Tautonia marina: one gene and its partner. Each later gene encodes a partner of the first gene's protein in a complex. Links are inferred from orthologs where the notes say so. Each region holds a gene or a part of one and is shown on either strand. Other genes may lie near its edges.

Evidence for each region.
Region 2: the proteins of mnmG (region 1) and GA615_RS12420 are in contact, whole or in part, in a solved structure (PDB 9HIP), measured with the Escherichia coli proteins. The link is inferred for Tautonia marina from one-to-one orthologs.

What each region holds. Positions count from the first base shown.
Region 1 is NZ_WEZF01000012.1:3,862-13,030, reverse strand. The notes cover bases 2,131-5,041. They hold mnmG (tRNA uridine-5-carboxymethylaminomethyl(34) synthesis enzyme MnmG), read right to left. Parts: upstream 4,600-5,041; coding sequence 2,662-4,599; downstream 2,131-2,661. Other genes in these bases: GA615_RS15250 (response regulator), read right to left, coding at 2,131-2,299. Also shown: GA615_RS15255 (histidine kinase dimerization/phospho-acceptor domain-containing protein), read right to left, coding at 1-1,350; more of GA615_RS15250, read right to left, coding at 1,718-2,130; bifunctional methylenetetrahydrofolate dehydrogenase/methenyltetrahydrofolate cyclohydrolase FolD, read left to right, coding at 6,021-6,890; GA615_RS15235 (sugar phosphate isomerase/epimerase family protein), read left to right, coding at 7,027-7,857; tpx (thiol peroxidase), read left to right, coding at 7,926-8,465; GA615_RS15225 (hypothetical protein), read right to left, coding at 8,559-9,169. UniProt on the Escherichia coli protein: NAD-binding protein involved in the addition of a carboxymethylaminomethyl (cmnm) group at the wobble position (U34) of certain tRNAs, forming tRNA-cmnm(5)s(2)U34.
Region 2 is NZ_WEZF01000009.1:76,092-85,330, forward strand. The notes cover bases 2,483-5,463. They hold GA615_RS12420 (tRNA modification GTPase), read right to left. Parts: upstream 4,652-5,463; coding sequence 3,314-4,651; downstream 2,483-3,313. Other genes in these bases: GA615_RS12415 (ribokinase), read right to left, coding at 2,483-3,306; GA615_RS12425 (YidC/Oxa1 family insertase periplasmic-domain containing protein), read right to left, coding at 4,753-5,463. Outside these bases: ggt (gamma-glutamyltransferase), read right to left, coding at 1-486; GA615_RS12405 (hypothetical protein), read right to left, coding at 549-1,442; GA615_RS12410 (hypothetical protein), read right to left, coding at 1,491-2,342; more of GA615_RS12415, read right to left, coding at 2,377-2,482; more of GA615_RS12425, read right to left, coding at 5,464-7,101; GA615_RS12430 (metallophosphoesterase family protein), read right to left, coding at 7,491-8,303; tRNA (adenosine(37)-N6)-threonylcarbamoyltransferase complex dimerization subunit type 1 TsaB, read left to right, coding at 8,514-9,200; GA615_RS12440 (class I SAM-dependent methyltransferase), read left to right, coding at 9,234-9,239. UniProt on the Escherichia coli protein: Exhibits a very high intrinsic GTPase hydrolysis rate. Involved in the addition of a carboxymethylaminomethyl (cmnm) group at the wobble position (U34) of certain tRNAs, forming tRNA-cmnm(5)s(2)U34.

The DNA of each region.
Region 1 (9,169 bases):
TAGTTCGATTCGGGTCAAGGTTCCTCCCTCGTCCGGGACGTGCCAGGACAGAGAGCCCCCGACCGCTTGAAGAAAACGAGCCACCCGAGGAAGTCCAAGCCCTAGTCCCCTCCCGGCCTGACGGCCACAGTAAAACGGATCGAGGACGTGAACCGATCGATCCTCATCGAGCCCGATTCCCTGGTCCTTCACGGTCCAGACGACGGTTCGATGATCGCCCAGCGACTCCACGAGCACTCGCCCTCCCTCGGAAGTGGCCTCCAGGGCGTTCCGGATCAGGGCCTCCGCCAGATGCCGAAGTGCTTCTGGATCGGTCGAAACCGTGGAGCCTGGTTCTGGAGTCCGACACGACAGACGGATTTTCCGAGTCAACGCCTCGGTGGTGAGATCCTCGACAACGCTCCGGAGGATCTGATCCGGCACGCAAGGAATTTCTCTGGGGGCCGGAGGTCGAGCAATGTAGATCAGGTCCCTGAGAATTTGATGAGCCCGTCTTGCCTGCGTGATGATCGTCTGAAGCGCGCTCCGATGTTCGGGATCCGAGGTCCGAGCCTGGAGCAATTGAGCTCGTCCCGCGATGATCGCCAGTGGGTTATTCAACTCGTGAGCGGCCCCGGCGGCGAACTCGGCCATGGCGTCGAGCGTGGAGGAGGCGTGCAGCGGAAGTCGTTCCGGAGCGGGAGGTTCCCAACGAGCGATGACGGCTTGGAAGCGTTCCGTAAGTTCGGCGAGCTCCGCGTCGAGTTGGTCGGCCCTCAGACGCTGATCCAGGACCTCGCCGAGCAACTGGTGAGAGGGCAGCGGCTCGGTGGCTTGACCGAGTCCTCCCGCACATCGCGCCTGGACTGCGGCCATGAGCCATCGCCGTTGAAGGTCGGTGGGGGTGGGATCGAGATCGAGATGAGGGCCGGGGAGTGCCCAGGGGGTCCGCATCGCCCAGCTTCGACCAAGCCGCACCCATCGCAGGTGAACCGGGTCGTGCGCGGCCTCGATGGGAGGCTCGGTCGCCAGCCCCGCGAACAGCACGGCGTCGCTCAACTCGGGAGGACATCCCCAACGCGTTGCGAGGTGGAACCCGAAGGCGGCGGAGTGACGGCCGAACCAGCGGGTCTCCAGCTGCTTCCGGTCCCCCTCGTGTTCGGTGGCCATCCAGTCCGAGAGCCGATCGGGAGCGACGGCTGCCAGGGCCCAGAGTGCCAGCGGATGAAGCAACCCAGCCCGACCGACAGCCTCAGGGTCGGGGTCGCCACCCTCGGCCGCCAGTCGATGCGATGCCAGGGACGTGGCGACACAGAATCGCCAGAGGCGTTCGCGAGCCTCCGAGCCAGGAGGCTCGGTGTCGGTCCACAAGGGCCATTCCCGCCGTTGTGCTCGCCAGAACACAGAACCCGAAGTCGATCTGAGCAGAGCATCGCCGGGATCGACGCATGCCTCAAGTTTCGAGATGTGTGAATCTGTTTGGCTTTCGGAGCGTAGGCGAGTAAGGCCCTTCAGTGACGTTGGGCGGATTGGAAGGCCATCGAGGCGTTCCAATCGACTCCGGAGCGAGTCGAGTGAATCAGAGGTCGGTCGAAACCCTTGCACCCGATCGGGCTCCTTCCCGAGGGGCCGGCAGGAGGGCCCGGCCCGGCGATCGTGACACCGCGTCGTGCGGCTGTCGAGTGAGCGTAGGATGTTTGGCGATTCCGGTCAAGCGGAGCCGGAGCCGCTTCGGCGATCAGGATTCTCGGGACGCCTCGATGTCGAGCAGCTTGCAAATGCGACGAAGCAGCTCATCGACGTCGAGCGGTTTGGACATGAAGTCGTCGGCGCCAGACTCGTGCAGCTCGCCGATCTTGTCTTCCTCGATCATGCCTGAGATGCAGAAAATCTTGATGTCCGACATCGAAGGGTCGCGGCGCACCAGTTCGCAGACGGCCTTGCCGTTGATGTCCGGGAGCATGATGTCGAGGACCATCAGATCGGGATGGTACTCCTTGGCCATCATCCCCGCACCGAAGCCGTTATCGACGTCCTTGACCTCGAAGCGGCCGTCGGCCAGCAAGGCATCTTTGATGATCTGGACGACCTCGGGTTCGTCATCCACCACCAAGATCCGTCGTCGGCCGCTTTCCAGGGCGTCGGTCGGGATGTTGTTGTCCTTCATGAAGCGATACAGGGCATCGCGCGGGATGCGACGAAATCGTGACCCGGGCACGCGGAAGCCCTTGAGCTGACCGGAGTCGAAGCAGCGGATGATCGTCTGCTGACTCACCTTGCAGATCTTCGCGGCCTCACCGGTGGTAAAAACGGTTTTCATCGTCGGGATCGCCCCCTTGACACGAGCCCCAGGCAACTTTCCGGCTCGACCTTACAGACCAGACCTCCCGTCCGGTTTGCAATGGTCCCCTCGCCGGGCGCCCTCGACTCCTCCCTGATCACGGACTCGCCCGCAACAACGACGCCGAAACCTCGGCTCCGAGATTCGATCCCCGACCCGACTGGCGGCGACGGGTTTCACTTCACGGAACCCAACGATCCCGCAAAGCTGGTCAAAACTCTCGATATTGCCGAATTTACCGACATCGCCAATTATAAGATAGGTCCTGGTTCTGTCAACCCAGAGAAGACAACGTGAAGAGGAGGACTCGAAGGCCCCAGGTCAACCCTGGGGGGCAGGGACTATGGGAGGGGCACGCGCTCATCAGTGGTCGGGGACTCGGCGGTGGACGATCCGTCGACGGGGGCCGGGGTGGTCGGGCGGTGAGGGCGGGTGCCGAGGTCCGACGGGGCTCGGCGCTTCAGGAAGACGACAAGTGTCGAGAGGTCGGCCGGGTTCAGGCCGCTGATGCGAGACGCTTGTCCGATGGACCGGGGGCGGACCCGTCGGAGTTTTTCCCTCGCTTCGTGCCGAAGTTGGGGGATGCGGTCGTAATCGAAATCACTGGGAATCGCCTTGTCTTCCAGGCGGCGAACCTTCTCGATTTCCTGGGCCTGTCGAGCAATGTAGCCCCCGTACTTCGCCTCGATGGTCGCCTGTTCCACGGCTCCGGTGCCGTCGGCGTCGAACGCGGAGAGGCTCGGGTGAAGGGTTTTCAGATCGTCCCAGGAGACGTCGGTGCGCCGCAGCATCTGCTCCAGTGAGACCCCATCGACTCGAACCGAGCGGAGTTGATCTCGAAGGGCTTCGATCCGATCCCGACGGCGGACAAAGCGCGACCAGCGATCATCGTCGACGAGCCCGAGCCGACGGGCGAGGTCGGTCAGGCGGAGATCGGCGTTGTCGTGTCGGAGGAGGAGGCGATACTCGGCGCGGCTGGTAAACATGCGGTAGGGCTCATCGACCCCCTTGGTCACGAGGTCGTCGATGAGGACGCCGATGTACGCCTGGGTCCGGTCGAGGATCAGGGGTTCGTCTCCGGTACAGGCCAGGGCGGCATTGATACCGGCGACGATCCCCTGAGCGGCGGCTTCCTCGTAACCGGTCGTGCCGTTGATCTGCCCGGCGAAGTAAAGACCGGGAACGCGCTTGGTTTCGAGGGTGGGATGAAGCTGGGTCGGCGGGGCGAAGTCGTATTCGACGGCGTAGCCGAACCGCATAATCTCGGCCCGTTCCAGGCCGGGAATCTGCGGGATGATGGCCTCCTGAACGTCTCTCGGGAGGCTCGTCGAGATGCCGTTACAGTAGTATTCGAGGGTTTGCCGCCCCTCGGGTTCGAGAAAGATCTGGTGCTGCTCGCGGTCGGCGAAGCGAACGACCTTGTCTTCGATTGAGGGGCAGTAGCGCGGCCCGGTACTCTGGATCTGACCGGAATACATGGGAGCCCGGTGCAAGTTCTCCCGGATGAGGTCGTGAACGGCCGGATTGGTGTAGGTCAGGTGGCAGTCGAGCTGCGGGGACTCGATGCGATCGGTGAGAAAGGAAAAGGGAATCGGTTCGGGATCGCCCGGCTGGGGTTCGAGCGCGGCGAAGTCGATCGTTCGACCGTTCAGGCGGGGAGGGGTGCCGGTCTTGAACCGCTGCAGTTCGAAGCCGAGTTCTCGGAGGTTCCCCGAGAGTCCTTCGGCGGAAACGTCGCCGGCCCGGCCGCCGGCGGTCTGCTGCTCGCCGGTGTGCATGAGCGCCTTGAGAAAAGTCCCGGTCGTGACGACGACCGCGCGACCATGGTAGATCGCTCCGCCTCGGACCCGGACCCCAGCGGCTCGGCCCGATTCGACCACGACCCCCTCGACCATCTCTTGCCGGAGGGTCAGGCCCGCCTGGCGTTCGACCATGAGCTTGGCGGCGATCTGATAGGCTTTTTTGTCGCACTGAGCGCGGGGGCTATGCATGGCAGGCCCCTTGCCGCGATTGAGGAGGCGGAACTGGAGTCCCGCGGCGTCGGTGAGCAGCCCCATCGCCCCACCGAGGGCATCGACCTCGCGCGCAATCTGTCCCTTGGCGACGCCGCCGATGGCCGGATTGCAACTCATTTGGCCGACGCCGTCGGCGTTGATCGTCAAGAGGACCGTTCGCCTGCCCATTCGAGCCGAGGCGAGGGCGGCTTCGAGTCCGGCATGACCGGCCCCAATGACGACGACGTCGTAACGGTAGGGATCGAGACGTTCGAGGTCAGACATCGCAGTGGCAGGGACTCAAGGGAGTGGATCGAGGAATCGTCCGAACGGTTGAGTCAGGACACGGGGAGACGGTTTCCGCAGTGTTCGAGGGAACTGGCTACCCGTCTTATCTTACCAAGGGATCGCGGAACGGTTTTCGTGAATTGAGACAGCGAGGTGATTCCTGTGCCAACAGACGACTGTTCGGCCAGGATTCGCTGCAAGGTGCGCCTCCCGGTGCGCCCTCGGGGCGCCTTGAGGTGCGCCAGGGTGAGCGTCTCAGGATTCGGCGTAACGTCATGAATTCTCAAGAATTTGTGAGCAGTCGAGTTCGTTTGTTTCGGGGGACGTTCTTGGGGTTGCGTAATCGATTGTTGGCAAGAATTCCAGGGTGCTGAGAGGCCGGAAGGGTTGAGGACGGGGGCGTTTGAGGAACCTGTTTGGGGAAGATGAGGGGCTTGGTGCGCAGGAGTGACTTTCCTTGGATCAGCCGCGGTGCGCTCACTGTGCGCCTGTCGGTGCGCCTCCGGTGCGCCTCCGGTGCGCTTGATTGTTCTTGGGCGTCGTCTTTCAACCTGTTGTCGTCAAGGAGGTTGTGGAGATTCGTGTCGGTTCGTTTCGTCAAACGGCAGGAGTGTTGTCGGGGGCTGGGGATCGGGCCCACGCGCTCGAGGGCGGGGCGAAGTGCCTGGAGCGTCCGTATGCGGTAGTCCGTCGCACGAGGATGTGGGGGCGGCACCGAATCGAGCCAAGGGTGCGCCAACCGGTGCGCGCGAGGTGCGCTCGATTCTCGCTGGGAGCGATGTTCCAAGTGGTTCAAGAGACAGCGCTTCGCGTGATTCATCTCGGTTCGTTCCGTCAAACGGGTGGTGTTCCGAAGCGTTGGGTGTTCGAGAGTGAGGTTTCGATTATCGTGGTGCGTCTGAACTGGGATGAAGGTTGAGAAACCGGAGGGGCGAACGGGTCGTGTTGGGACAAGGTGCGGCTCGGGAGAATCGCGCATCTCTCACATCATCGTGGAAATGAGGAGCAATAGTCAGGAAAAGTTGATCCAATCGGTGGAGATTCGGCGAGGGGTCGCCGGAACGGGGAGGGGGGGATATACTCGGCCCTTGACCTGAGGGAGGACGGGGAGCGCGAGAGATCGACCCCTGATCGCTCCGCAATCGCATCGCGGAGGGGGATTGCGCTCCGAGGAACTCCGCTGCGCATTCCTCGCCAAGGCTGAGAGGCGTTGCGTCGTCGGCTCGGTCGGACCAGGAACCCTGGCAGTTGCGGCGACGAGCCGTCACTCTTGGGGCCTCCAGACGATTGAACGCTCGACGAGGGGAACTCGGCCCATCGGGGGCCTTTTGGGGACAATCCACAGGACAATCGAGTGAGTTCACCGTGGCGAGCCGGGCCGATCGGCGGAGTCGGGTGAAGGGATGGGAGCGAGAGTGGTGCCGGCGCAGATCCTCGATGGGAAAGAGACGGCCCGAGCGATTCGCCTCGAACTTCGAGATCGGGTGGCGGTGCTTCGGGAACAGCGGGGGAAGGTGCCCGGCCTGACGGCGGTGCTGGTCGGGGATGATCCGGCCAGTGCGATCTATGTCAGAAACAAGGAGAAGGCGGCGCGAGAGGTGGGAATGGAGGGGACCGTCCATCGCCTCCCGTCCGCAACGAGTGAAGAGAAACTGCTGGCGGTCGTCGATCGGCTGAACGACGACCCGGCGGTGGATGGGATTCTCGTGCAGTTGCCCTTGCCCAATCAGATTGACCCGAACCGGGTGATCGACCGGGTGAGCCCGAGCAAGGACGTGGACGGGTTTCACCCGGAAAACGTCGGCCTGCTGGCGATCGGTCGGCCGAGGTTCGCGTCGTGTACGCCGCTGGGGGTTGTTGAACTGCTGCGCCGGCACGGAATCGAGACGAAGGGTAAACGAGCGGTGGTGCTAGGAAGGTCGAACATTGTCGGCAAGCCGATGGCACTGCTGTTGCTCCAGAAGGGTGCGTTCGGCGACGCGACGGTCACGGTCTGCCACTCGGCCAGCCAGGAGATTTCGGAGATCGTTCGAGAGGCGGACGTGCTGATCGCGGCGGTCGGGCGGCCCGAGTTTGTCCGGGGAGACTGGATCAAGCCGGGGGCGGTGGTGGTAGACGTGGGGATTCACCGGAAGGAGGACGGCAGCCTTTGCGGCGATGTCGTGTTCGACGAGGCCGCCGAGGTGGCCTCGTGGATCTCGCCGGTTCCGGGAGGAGTCGGCCCCATGACCATCGCGATGCTGCTGGCCAACACGGTTGCCTCGGCAGAGCAATCGGCGGGGGTGTGACGCAAGCTCATCGGGCAATGGGGGGAATCGAGCCGTCCCGGAGTGACGGAATCGACTCACCGCGACTGACTCTTCGTTGTTGATCGGACGCCATCATTCGATCGAATTCTCTTTCTCATCGGAACAGGACAACGCAATGATTCGATTTGGCATTTGCAATGAGTTGTTCGAAGGATGGGACCTGGCACGGACCTGTGCCGAGGTCAAGTCGATCGGGTACGAAGGGATCGAGCTGGCCCCCTTCACGCTGGCCCCCTTGATCACCATGTTGGGAAAGGATCGCCGCGCCGAAATTCGCCGAACGATCGCCGATGCGGGTCTCGAAACGATCGGCCTGCACTGGCTCCTGGCCAAGACGGAAGGCTATCACCTGACCAGTCCCGATCCGACGGTACGGTTCAACACGATCGATTATCTGAAGGTCTTGATCGAAGCGACGAAGGACATGGGCGGTTCGGTGATGGTCTTCGGATCGCCGAAGCAGCGAGACATTGCGATGGACGTCTCGCGGGAAGACGGCGAGCGATTCGCGGTCGAGGTGCTTCAGGCGGTGACCGACGACCTGGAGGCGCACGGCGTCGAGCTGTGCATGGAGCCGCTCACGAGCGAGGAAACGAACTTCTTGACGAGCATTGACGAGACGCGGGCGTTGATCGAACGGGTGGGGCATCCGAAGGTCACGCTGCACCTGGACGTCAAGGCGATGTCGAGCGATCCGGGCGGGACGGTTCCCGACTTGATCCGGCAGCATGCCCCGTATGCCGGTCACTTCCATGCCAACGACCCGAATCTGAGAGGGCCGGGCATGGGAGCAACGGACTTCGGCCCGATCATGAAGGCGCTGGTGGACTCGGGATACGATCGCTGGGTTTCGGTTGAGGTGTTTGACTTCACCCCCGGCGCTGAGGAAACCGCGCGTCAGAGCCTCGATTGCCTCCGGCGAACGCTGGCGGCAGCTCAGGGGTGACGTGATCATGGTTCGGTGGAATCATGACCCAATCGAGATGAGAATCCGTGGGATGGGAGAATTGACCGATGGCAGCAACGCGCAGCGGCGAAGTGACGATGAAGGGCAACCCGATCGACCTGGTGGGGCCCCGCCTGAACGTGGGAGACTCGGCTCCTGAGTTTTCTTGCGTGACGAAGGGAGCGTCGGGTCTGGAAGTGGTGACGTTGAAGGAGACGAGCGGCAAGGCCCGGCTGTTCAGCGTCGTGCCGTCGCTAGACACCCCGGTTTGCAACACGCAAACCCGGACCCTGTCGAGCACCTTGAAAGAGCTGGGGGACAAGGTCGCCGCGTACACGATCAGCACCGACCTGCCGTTTGCCATGGCCCGCTTCTGCGATGAGGCGCAGATCGGGAACATGACGAACCTTTCCGACCTGCATAACCAGAGCTTCGGTACGCATTACGGCGTTCTGATGTCCGGAGTTCCGGTCCCGTTGCTGGCAAGGGCGTTGTTTGTGGTCGATCCGAACGGAACGATCACGCATGTGGAATATGTGAAGGAAGTGGCCAGCGAGCCGGATTACGCTCCTGCGATCGAGGCGCTGAAGAAGGCGGCCGGCGTTTGAGGTGACCGCTCGGGTTCGACGACGGTGCGAAACGGGACTGCCGATCGTGAGGGATCGGCGGTCCTTACGCATCGAACGGGGCTCGTCGGGGGATCAGGGAGCCGGCTCGGCGTTGGTCCAGTAGGACGAATCGGAGTGCATGCCGCAGGGGTCGGGATGACCTTTGGGCCAGGTCTGGTACTGGATGGTGGTTCCCTCGATCTCGATGTGGACCCGGCAATCGGGGGCACAGAGCAGGGCGGAGTCGGCATCGAGCTTGCGATAGACGAGTGATCGACCATTGGCATCGCCGCGATGGGGCAGCGGGTCGTCGGAGCGTTGCAAGGCATCGTCGAACAGGACGGGCATGCGGCCGCGCTCGCTGAAATCGTCAACGATCAGTTGGGCCACGCGCATCAGGTGGGTTCGTTGGCGAGCGGCAGCGGCTTCTTCACTTTCGAGCGCCATGCTCGCGAGGAGTCCCATCGAGAGGGCGGGAGCAAGGACGAAGAGGATCACGATTCGGCCGGTGGAGCGGGTGTCGGGAAGGCGTCGGAGCAGCGGGAGCCAGCAGATCAAGGCGACGGTGAGCATGAACGCCGAGACAAAGAAGAGCATGCCCAATACGAGTTGATCGGACACCAGATACGTGCCGTCGAACCGAATCGAGGCACCGGCCGCGACCAAAGTGACGCTCAGGGTGATCCAGGCGGCAAGGGGAAAGC
Region 2 (9,239 bases), on another replicon or contig:
CGGAGCAAGCAAATCCGCCATCGGCATCGATCCGAACCGCTCGTGCAACGTGGCCCAGCCGTCCACGCAGCCAGGAACCGACCAGCTCAACGGCCCATAAATCGGGACATACTCATGCCCTTGCTCACGGTAATAATCCATCGTCGCTCGTTTCGGAGCCCGCCCCGATGCGTTGAGACCTTGCAGCTTGCCCGACTTCGCATCCCAGACGATTGCGAACAGGTCGCCGCCGATTCCGCAAGACATCGGCTCCACCACCCCGATCACCGCGTTCGCGGCGATCGCCGCGTCAATCGCGTTTCCGCCATCCTGCAAGACCCGGATGGCCGCCTGAACTGCCAGGGGTTGGCTCGTCGCGGCCATCCCCTGCCGGGCAAGCACGGCCGACCGAGTCTTGTGGATCGGCCCGGTCGGGCGGTCGTGGGCACTGGCGAGGCTGGTCATGGTGGCAACGAGCAACAGGGCCGACAAGGTCGAACGACTCATGATTCTTTTTGCTCCGAGGACGACGGGTAGACCCTCGATCGTCGCCCCGAAACCCAGCTATATCAAGGCTCCGTCGCCCCCGTTCGACCAAATCGATCGTGACGGCCGTACCGACTCCGCCGCCGACTTTCCTCAAGGAAATAGTTTTCGTCGCGAAGAATTTGGACCTCGTTTTCGAGCCAACGGAGGCGATTGGCCAGTTCCTGCACGGCGGTTTCCACGTCTCGATTTCCCTGGTCGAAGTCGCTGAGACGCCGCTGATCGCGCTCGACCGCCAGGCGGGCGGCATCCCGTTCGGCCTCCATCAGATCACGCCAGATCCGCGTATCAGCCACCCGATAGAACGCCTGTTGCAACGCCATCGGCGAACTCAAACCATCCCGCACCGCCCGGAGAAAATTTTCCTGGCTGGCAAGTTCCGCCTCGACTTGCAGTTCAGCAGCCCTGAGCCTCGCCTCCTGCGCTTGCAGTCGAATTTGAGAGGCGAGCAGATCCCCTTCGATGCCCGCGCGCAGTTCCTCGACATCCGGCTCAGGACTCCGGCCGAGAATGCGCCGTCGCATGGCGTCGAGCATCTGAGCAACCTGCTCCCGCTCGGCCTGGCGAGCTTCGAGTTGCGACTCGGCATCGGCCACCCGGACCTCAAGGATCTGAACCTGTCGGGGCGCAACCCCTCCGATCCGCTGCTGCCTGCGGTTTTCCTCCAGAATCATTCGCTCCAGTTCCAGAAACCGCTCCGCTTCACGCACGCGGACATCCCGGACGCGAAGCCGATTTTCCAGCAATTCCAATCGCTCGCGGGTCGTGTCCGAGAGATCCGCAGGCAACTCGTCCTGGACCGTGACATTGGGGTCGTCCGTCGCGTCCGCGTCCGGACGACCCGATGGTGCCTGCACGCCCACCGAACCTTCGACCACCATCAACACACCCAGAACAACCGACCAGAGTAACGTCATCGAGCGTCTCCCTATGATCGAAGATTCAAGCGAGCAAGTGCTTGCGGATCAGGGCATCCGATTGCGAATTCCCTGCAATTCCCAGTGAACCTGATAGAGTTCGTCTCGAAGGGTCTCGACAAGCGATTCCAAGACGTTGACGCGAGCCGCCAGGTCTTCCGTTCCCCGCTGACCGGCGAGGGGATCGCTCGCCTCCGGGTTGTCAAACTGCTCAAGCCGCCGCTTCGCCCGATCAAGAACCAGGCGGGCAACCTCCTGCTCAGCGACCATGGTATCTCGCCAAGCGGTTGCCTCAGAAACGCGATGCGTGGCCTGTCGGATTCGGCCCGGCCCTTCGGTCCCACGCCGGACCGATTCGCGGAAGTGTTCGCGCTTCTGCTCCTCGGCCGTCAGCTGGGCCTGAGCGGCCTTCACGCGGGCCTGCCGGGCGCGGAGTTGGGCTTCCCGGATGCGCACTTCGTCGTCGAGGCGGGCGCGCTGTTCGTCCAGGTCCGGCTCCGGACTGGGCGAGGCAGCTACGCGGCGAACCTGCTCCAGTCGGATTGCCAGTTCATCGCGGTCGGCCTGTCGCGCTTCGAGCAATGCCTCGGCACCAGTCAACCGGGCTTCGGCCTCCTCAACCATCCGAGCGGGAATTCCGCCCGCCTCGCGCCGATCGCGGAGCGCCTGAAGAATGTCTCGCTCGAATTCGAGCTGGCGATCCGCCTCGCTGATGCGGGTCTCCCGGACGCGAAGCATCGCCTCCAGCATGGCCAGGTCTTCGGCAAGTTCCCGCGAGTACCCTTGATTCGCTTCTGTCTTCTCCTGCTCCTCGCCAGTTTGGGACGGATCGTCCTGACCGTGGGCGATCGGCACCATCACGCAGAAACCAACCAAGACTCGAGCCAACGTGGTGATCATCGGACACCTCCCATCAATTGATTGCGCAAAAATGTCATGGGTCGGAAAGGAACCGTTCGATCTCCTCTCGGTGAGCCAGGCCACCCTGAGCGCCGGGCCTCGTGACCGCAAGCGACCCGGCCGCACAGGCAAAGACCGCGGCATCGACCGGCCCCCGTCCCTCGGCCAGTGCCACTGCCAATGCCCCGTTAAAGGCATCGCCCGCGCCGACCGTATCAACCGCCTTGACCTTGGGAGCCGGCACGAGGTTCTGTCCCCAATCACGACCGAGCACCAGGCATCCCCGATCCCCGAGCGTGACGATCACCCCGCACCCGCCCCGATCTCGAAGTGCCTTGGCCGCCTCGATCGCCTGCTCGATAGTTTCCGTCGGCATCGTGGTCAGCTCGGCCGCTTCCTCTTGATTCGGCGTCAGGAAATCAACATGCGAAAGCATCTCCGTTTCCAGAATCGCTCGATCCGCCGGTGCAGGGTTGAGGATCGTCGTCATGCCGTTCGCCTTCGCGCGGGCCAGGCCCCGCGCGACCGTCGGCACCGGGACCTCCAGGCAGGCGAGCAATACACCTTTCCTCGGAAACGCGGCATCGGGCAGGGCGTCGATGTCGCTCGGCGTCAGATGCGCACTCGCTCCAGGAGCAACCCCGATCAGGTTCGCGCCGTCCTCACCAACGAAGATCAGGGCGACCTGATTCGCCTCGTCCGACACCGTCTTTGCAAAGCTTAGGTCAAGCCCTTCGTTCCGATCGTGCTCGACCAGCCATCGGCCGAAGTCGTCGTCACCCAGGGCGGTGAGAAACGTTACCTCGGCACCGGCTCGACGCGCCGCGACGGCCGCGTTCGCTCCCTTTCCCCCCGGCCCTCGGAGCAATTCCCCACCCAGCAAGGTTTCCCCCGGTCGGGGAAGTCTTGGCAGGCGGATCGTCAAATCATAACCACTCGATCCGAGCACAACGACGCGGGGCATGGGTGGCTCACTTGCCGATGCAAAAACGTCGGAAGATACGATCCAGGATAGCGTCGTCGATCTCGGCGCCAATGACCCGCCCGAGTTCCTCGACCGCGTCGCGCAGATCGACCGCCACCAGTTCGTCTCCCGCTTCGAGGCGAATCGCCTCCGAAGCGTTCGCCAGCGCCTTCGACGCCCGGACCAGGCCATCGCGGCATCGGGCCGAGGTCAATCCGGTCGGGTCGTGCTCGGTCGCCCGCTCCCGGATCGTCCGAGCAATCGCGAGCCTCAGTGCATCAAGCCCTTGGCCGGAGGCGGCGCTGGTGGCGATCGTCCCGTCAGGAGGTTCTCCCTCGGCGCGATCCGCCTTGGTCCAGACAACCAGCCGAGGACGATCGTCGGGCAGATCGGCCACATGCGGGGCATCACCCGATCGGCAGTCGAGCAAGAGGTCGGCCCCCGCCGCCTGAGCGGCCCGAAGCGCCTGGGCCTCGGCCTCGATCGGGTCACCCGTCTCGTCGATTCCTGCCGTGTCGATCAAATCGACCAGCAACTCCTGACATCGAATGGTCGCCGAGAGATAATCGCGTGTTGTTCCGGCGATTGGAGACACGAGGGCGTGATCCCCGCCTGTCAGGGCGTTAAAGAGACGACTCTTACCCGCGTTCGGCGGCCCGACCAGCACCACGCGCGGCAGCCCCGAGGGCCGATCGCGCCCCCGGAGCCGATCGGCCAGGGCGGCCAGTTCCCTCGCATCACGGGCCAGGTCGCCTGCCAGCCGTTGGCGACCGATCGGGTCCACGTCGGCCTCGTCGACGAAATCGAGCCCCGCTTCGAGATGCGCGAGCGTGTCGAGCAGGCGATCCCGAACCGCCTCGATCGGCCCGGCCAGGCCGCCCGCAAGCTGCTGCAAGGCCGCCTCGACCTGCGCCGGGGACTGCGAGTCGATGACCGCCAGCACCGCCTCGGCCTGCGTCAGATCAATCCGCCCCGAGAGAAACGCTCTCAAGGTGAACTCACCCGGCTCGGCCAGCCTTGCCCCCCGATCCAGACAAAACCCGAGAACCCGACGGAGCAGGGGGGGCGATCCCGTCGTATGAATCTCGGCCATCGGCTGCCCGGTGTAGGTCCTTGAGCCGGGCCAGAACGTGACCGAGGCGTCGAGCGGCAGCCCCTCCAGATCAATCGTCCCCGATCGCCACGAGGGGCGAGTGGGATCCGGTTCCTGGCCCTCATCGAGCCTGACGACCGACCGGGCGATCGTCAGAGATTCCGGTCCCGAAAGTCTGACCAGCCCCCGGAGGGCGGGTCCGGGGGGGCTGGCAATCGCGGCGATGGTGTCAAACGTGTCAAACGAGGCCATCGGGGGTTCGGCTCACCGAGGCCAGTCGGGAAGTCCTGACGCAATCACAAGCCAAGGGGAAGTGAACCGCAATGCTTCGGCCCCGCCTCCCGAATCGGCGATCAGCGTCGCTTACCTGGCTTGGTCTTCTTCTTGTTCGGCCGCGATCGGCCCGGATCGGCCCCAGGAGCGGGAGCCGCTCCGGAGCGTTCCAGCTCACGACGCTTCCGTTCCAGCTCCTCCCGGCGGTAAGTCGTTTCCTTCGAGGCCTCCTGGACCAGGTCGTTGAGCTTCCGGGAGAGCCACCCACCAGAGCCGCCGTTGGGATCAGGCCCCTTCCCGTTGCCTCCGGGACCTCGGCCCTTGCCATCTCGGTCGGGGCCTTCGTCGCCATCGGCGTCGATCGCAGGGGTCTTGGTCACCTTGGGTAGGAGCAATCGTTCGCTGATCGACCAGACGCTGCTGGTGATGAAGTAGAGGGCCAGCCCGGCCGGGACGCGATAGAACATGAGCATCATGAAGACCATCATGAACTTCATGATCCGCTGCTGAGCTTCCTGTTCCGGCGTGGTTGCCGGCGGTGTGAACAGCTTCATCTGCAGTAAGAACAGGCCAATCACCCCCAGCGGCAGGAGGTTGAAGTACGGCCCCAGCAACGGCAGCGTGAACGGCAGCTTGTACAGCATGTCCGGCGCGGCCAGATTGTCGATCCAGAGGAACTGAGCCTGCCTCAGCGACACGCTGACGTTCAAGACCCGCCAGAGGGTCATGAAGATCGGAATCTGGATGAACACCGGCAAGCAGCCGCCCAGCGGGTTGATGCCGTGCTTGCGGTACAGGGCAAAGGTTTCCTGGGCGATCTTCTCTCGGTCGTCCTTGTACTTGTCTCGCAGGGCCACCATGTGCGGCTGAAGGTCCTGCATCTTCTTGGCCGAGGCCGCCTGCTTCCGGCTCAGGGGGAACAGGGCCAGTCGGACGACGACCGTCAGCAAGATGATGGCAATGCCGTAGCTTCCCCGCGTCCCGCCGAACCAGCCGGCAATCGATTCCGTCAGCGAGTAAATCCCCGCCAGCAAGGGAATGATGATATAGACCGACAGAAGCGCAACGATCGGATCGACAATCGCCCAGATGAAGTCCAGCAGCCAGCCGATGACGGGAATTCGGCCCACCTGCCGATAGATCCCCAGTTCCCCTGCGCCGAACGGCAGCAGGGCCGTTTCGGTCTTCGGACCTGCGAAGACCTCGTACGAGTGCGTGATCGTCGATCCCGGCTCCACCTCGACCGGCTTGGAGATGAGGTCAACCGCCACGTCGGCCTTTTTCAGCTCGTTCGGATCGGCATCGACCACCGTCATGACCGCTTCGGCCACCTGTTCGGCCGGTTTTTCAGGCTTCAGGAAGGTGGCAAAGTACTGATTCTCGATCCCTGCAAAAACGGTCGGATAGACGTTATTAATGTAGTAATCAGGATTCTTGGCCACATCGTAGGACGAATACGTCCAGACCTCGACCGTATCCCCTTCCGTCCCCTTGCCGAAGTAGGCATTCCGGAAGGTATGCGTATACCACTCCCCCTCGATCGGGATGCCCGACGGCCCATCCAGGCGATAGAGCAGTTCCCGGGGCTCGTCTACACCCTCCAGCAGATCGAAGGCCAGGTCCAGCGCAACGGCATCCGTCCCCTTCCGCAATCGGTAGGTCTTGGTGATAACGACCGGGGGAAGTTCCGCCGGTTCTCGCAGCACCGTACGGAAACTCAACTCCTGACCGATCTCGTTCCCCTGTTCGTCCCGGATGATCGCAACCGGATTGGCCTCAGCCTGGGTCGCCTCGTCCAGTTCATCAAACGGAACACCGTCCACGAGCACCTGCCACGATCGCCAATCCAGGTCGGAAATCGGCCGAAGGACCCCGTCCTCCGTGACGTTCAGCATCTGCAACGCCAGCGGGCGATGCTCAGGGATGACCGAACGGACCAGGGTCATGGGCCGTTCTCGGGGCTCACCCTCCTCGTACTCGGCATTGTGCAATGCCGACAACACGCGACGAACGCTCGCCCCTCGCTGGTCGGCAACGACCTGAAGATGGTAGCCGTCCGTCGCCGATTCCTCGACCGATCCAAGCACGAGCAACTCTGGATCCACCGTCGCGGCCGGTCGATCTTGCTCGGGCTCGGCCTCATCCGCTTCCACCACCGATTCCGGAGCGGGAGCGTCTTGATCGTCCCCCACCTCCGGACGATCCTCGACCGGTGCCGCGCCGTCGGCGCCTTCGGCGGCGTCAGGCTCATCACTCGCATCGGCCGGATCAGCCTGGGCAACCTGCGGCGCCTCGGGCTTGGGCTCAGGCTCAGGAATCAGGCCGAGGCGGCTGAGCGTATAGTTCGTCCCGGTGATCAGGATCAGCGACAAGATCATGAACAAAAACAGTCGCTTCGGATCCTGGCTGGGATTCGGCTCGGTGCTCATCGGCTCGGGAACCTTGGGATCAGGGAATCAACGGATGAAGGGCCAGGCAAGGAAAACGGGAGGAGGAAACGTCGTTCCAACCAAGCTCGCGGACGATTCGATCGGGATCGGCGCGTCCCTCACTTCGCCCCCGTGCGAGCTTCGTCCCCGAACGGAAAGAACGTCAAGGGCTCGAACGCTCGCGATCGCAACGTCTTAGTCCGAACTTCGATCCAGATCGAGCGCGAATCTCAAGGCGAAACGCACTCTCGGGCAGGGCGGGGGGGCTCGTAATCACCGGTGCCGAGGCAACTCCTGCCGCTCGCTTCCGATTCATGATTGGTCACGGCAATGGCTTCTCGACCGCCTCCGAAGGCGATTGCAGCGAAAACCCAGCGACGATCACGGCATCAACGCCCCTGGCGAAGCCGATCGCCCAGAAACGGCTCCAGCTCAGAGATGGCGTAGATCTTCTCAATCGTCGTCTCGAAGTCATAGGGAATACGGCGGTAGAACAGCCGGGTCTGACCCAACGGTGCCGAGGTCGACTCTCCCTCCGCTTCGCGATCGGCTCCGACGTTCGCACTGTCTTCCACGATCAGGTAGCAGGCTCGATTGTCACCATCTCTCGGCTGTCCGACCGAGCCGACGTTGACCATCACCTTGCCTTCGCCCAACGTGTACTCGTGGTCAATTTCCTCGGGAGCGTAAAACTGGTATCCCTCGGTGAAGACCCCCGGCACATGCGTGTGCCCCTGGAAGCAGTACTGCTCCACCAGTTGGAACAGACGCTCCATCTTTCGCTGGTTGTAGATGTCTTCCGGAAAGATGTACTCGCTCAGGGGGTTCCGGGGCGAACCGTGAACAAACAGGTACGGTCCCGTCCGGTAGGTCCGGTGCAGTTCCGAAAGGAAATCCCAGCGCCGTTCCCGCTGTGCCGAGTCGCCACCCGTCTCCAGTTGATCACGCGTCCAGAAGATAGCCCGTTCCGCTCCGATATTGAATCCATTCGGATCGAACAAGGCCCCTTCGTCGTGATTGCCGAGGAGTGAGACCTCGCAATTCTGCATCACAAGGTCGATACACTCCCGCGGGTTCGGGCCATACCCGATGATGTCACCCAGGCAGAAAATCTCGTCGATCCGCTGCTGCTGGATGTCGTCGAGTACGGCCTCCAACGCTTCGAGATTCCCGTGAATATCACTGATCAGGGCTCGACGCACGGGAGGCTCTCCGGACCGAACCGGTACGACACGCGACGGGAGGCTAACGTCGCACAGACAGAAACCGGTTCCGTTTGAATTTTGCTGATGGTCAGAATAGGGTATCGTAGAACCAGGGACGCGGGAGGGTCAAGCCCAAGCCGGGACAGCACGCCAGGATGCGTCGGTCCCCCCTCGGCGGCTCGTTCTGCGCTTCAAGGAACTCGCCCGGTGAACCTGCTGATCCTCGACACCTCGACCCTCCACTCCGCTGTCGCCCTCGGGCTCGACGATGGTCAATCGCTGATCGTTCATCCCGAGCCTGGCCCCAAGCATGGCCGCCTGCTCGTCCCGGCGATCCGAGACCTGCTTGACCGCGCCGGTCTTCAACCACGCGACCTTGACGCCGTGGCCGTGGCCATCGGTCCAGGATCGTTTACCGGCCTCCGCGTAGGGGTCACTGCGGCCAAGACGCTCGCCTTCGCCATCGGTTGCCCCATCGTCCCCCTCTCGACCCTCGAAATCCTCGCCCACAACGCCCCGAGCGACGCCCTTTGGGTCGTCTCGGCGCTTGATGCCCAGCGCGGTGATCTCTTTTCGGCCTCGTTTCGACGCGAGACGCCCGGTGGCCCCTTGCTCCGAGCGTCTCCGGATCAGATCATCCCGGCCGACGCCTGGACCTCCGACCTCCCGACCGGGGCCTTCGTCCTCTGCCCGACGCCCGACCGGATCGCCGCGGAGATTCCCGACCACGCCACGATCGCCCCCCCCGAACGGGCTCGCCCCCTTGGTGGCGTCCTGCTCGACCTCGCCACCCGGGCGATTGCGAACGGAGATCAGGCCGACCTCTGGACCCTCGAACCGCGATACCTCCGCCGCAGCGCCGCCGAGGAAAAACGCGACGCCCTGCACCCTTGATCCCGGCCGCGCCGGCCCCGGAACCGCCGCCCTATGCCC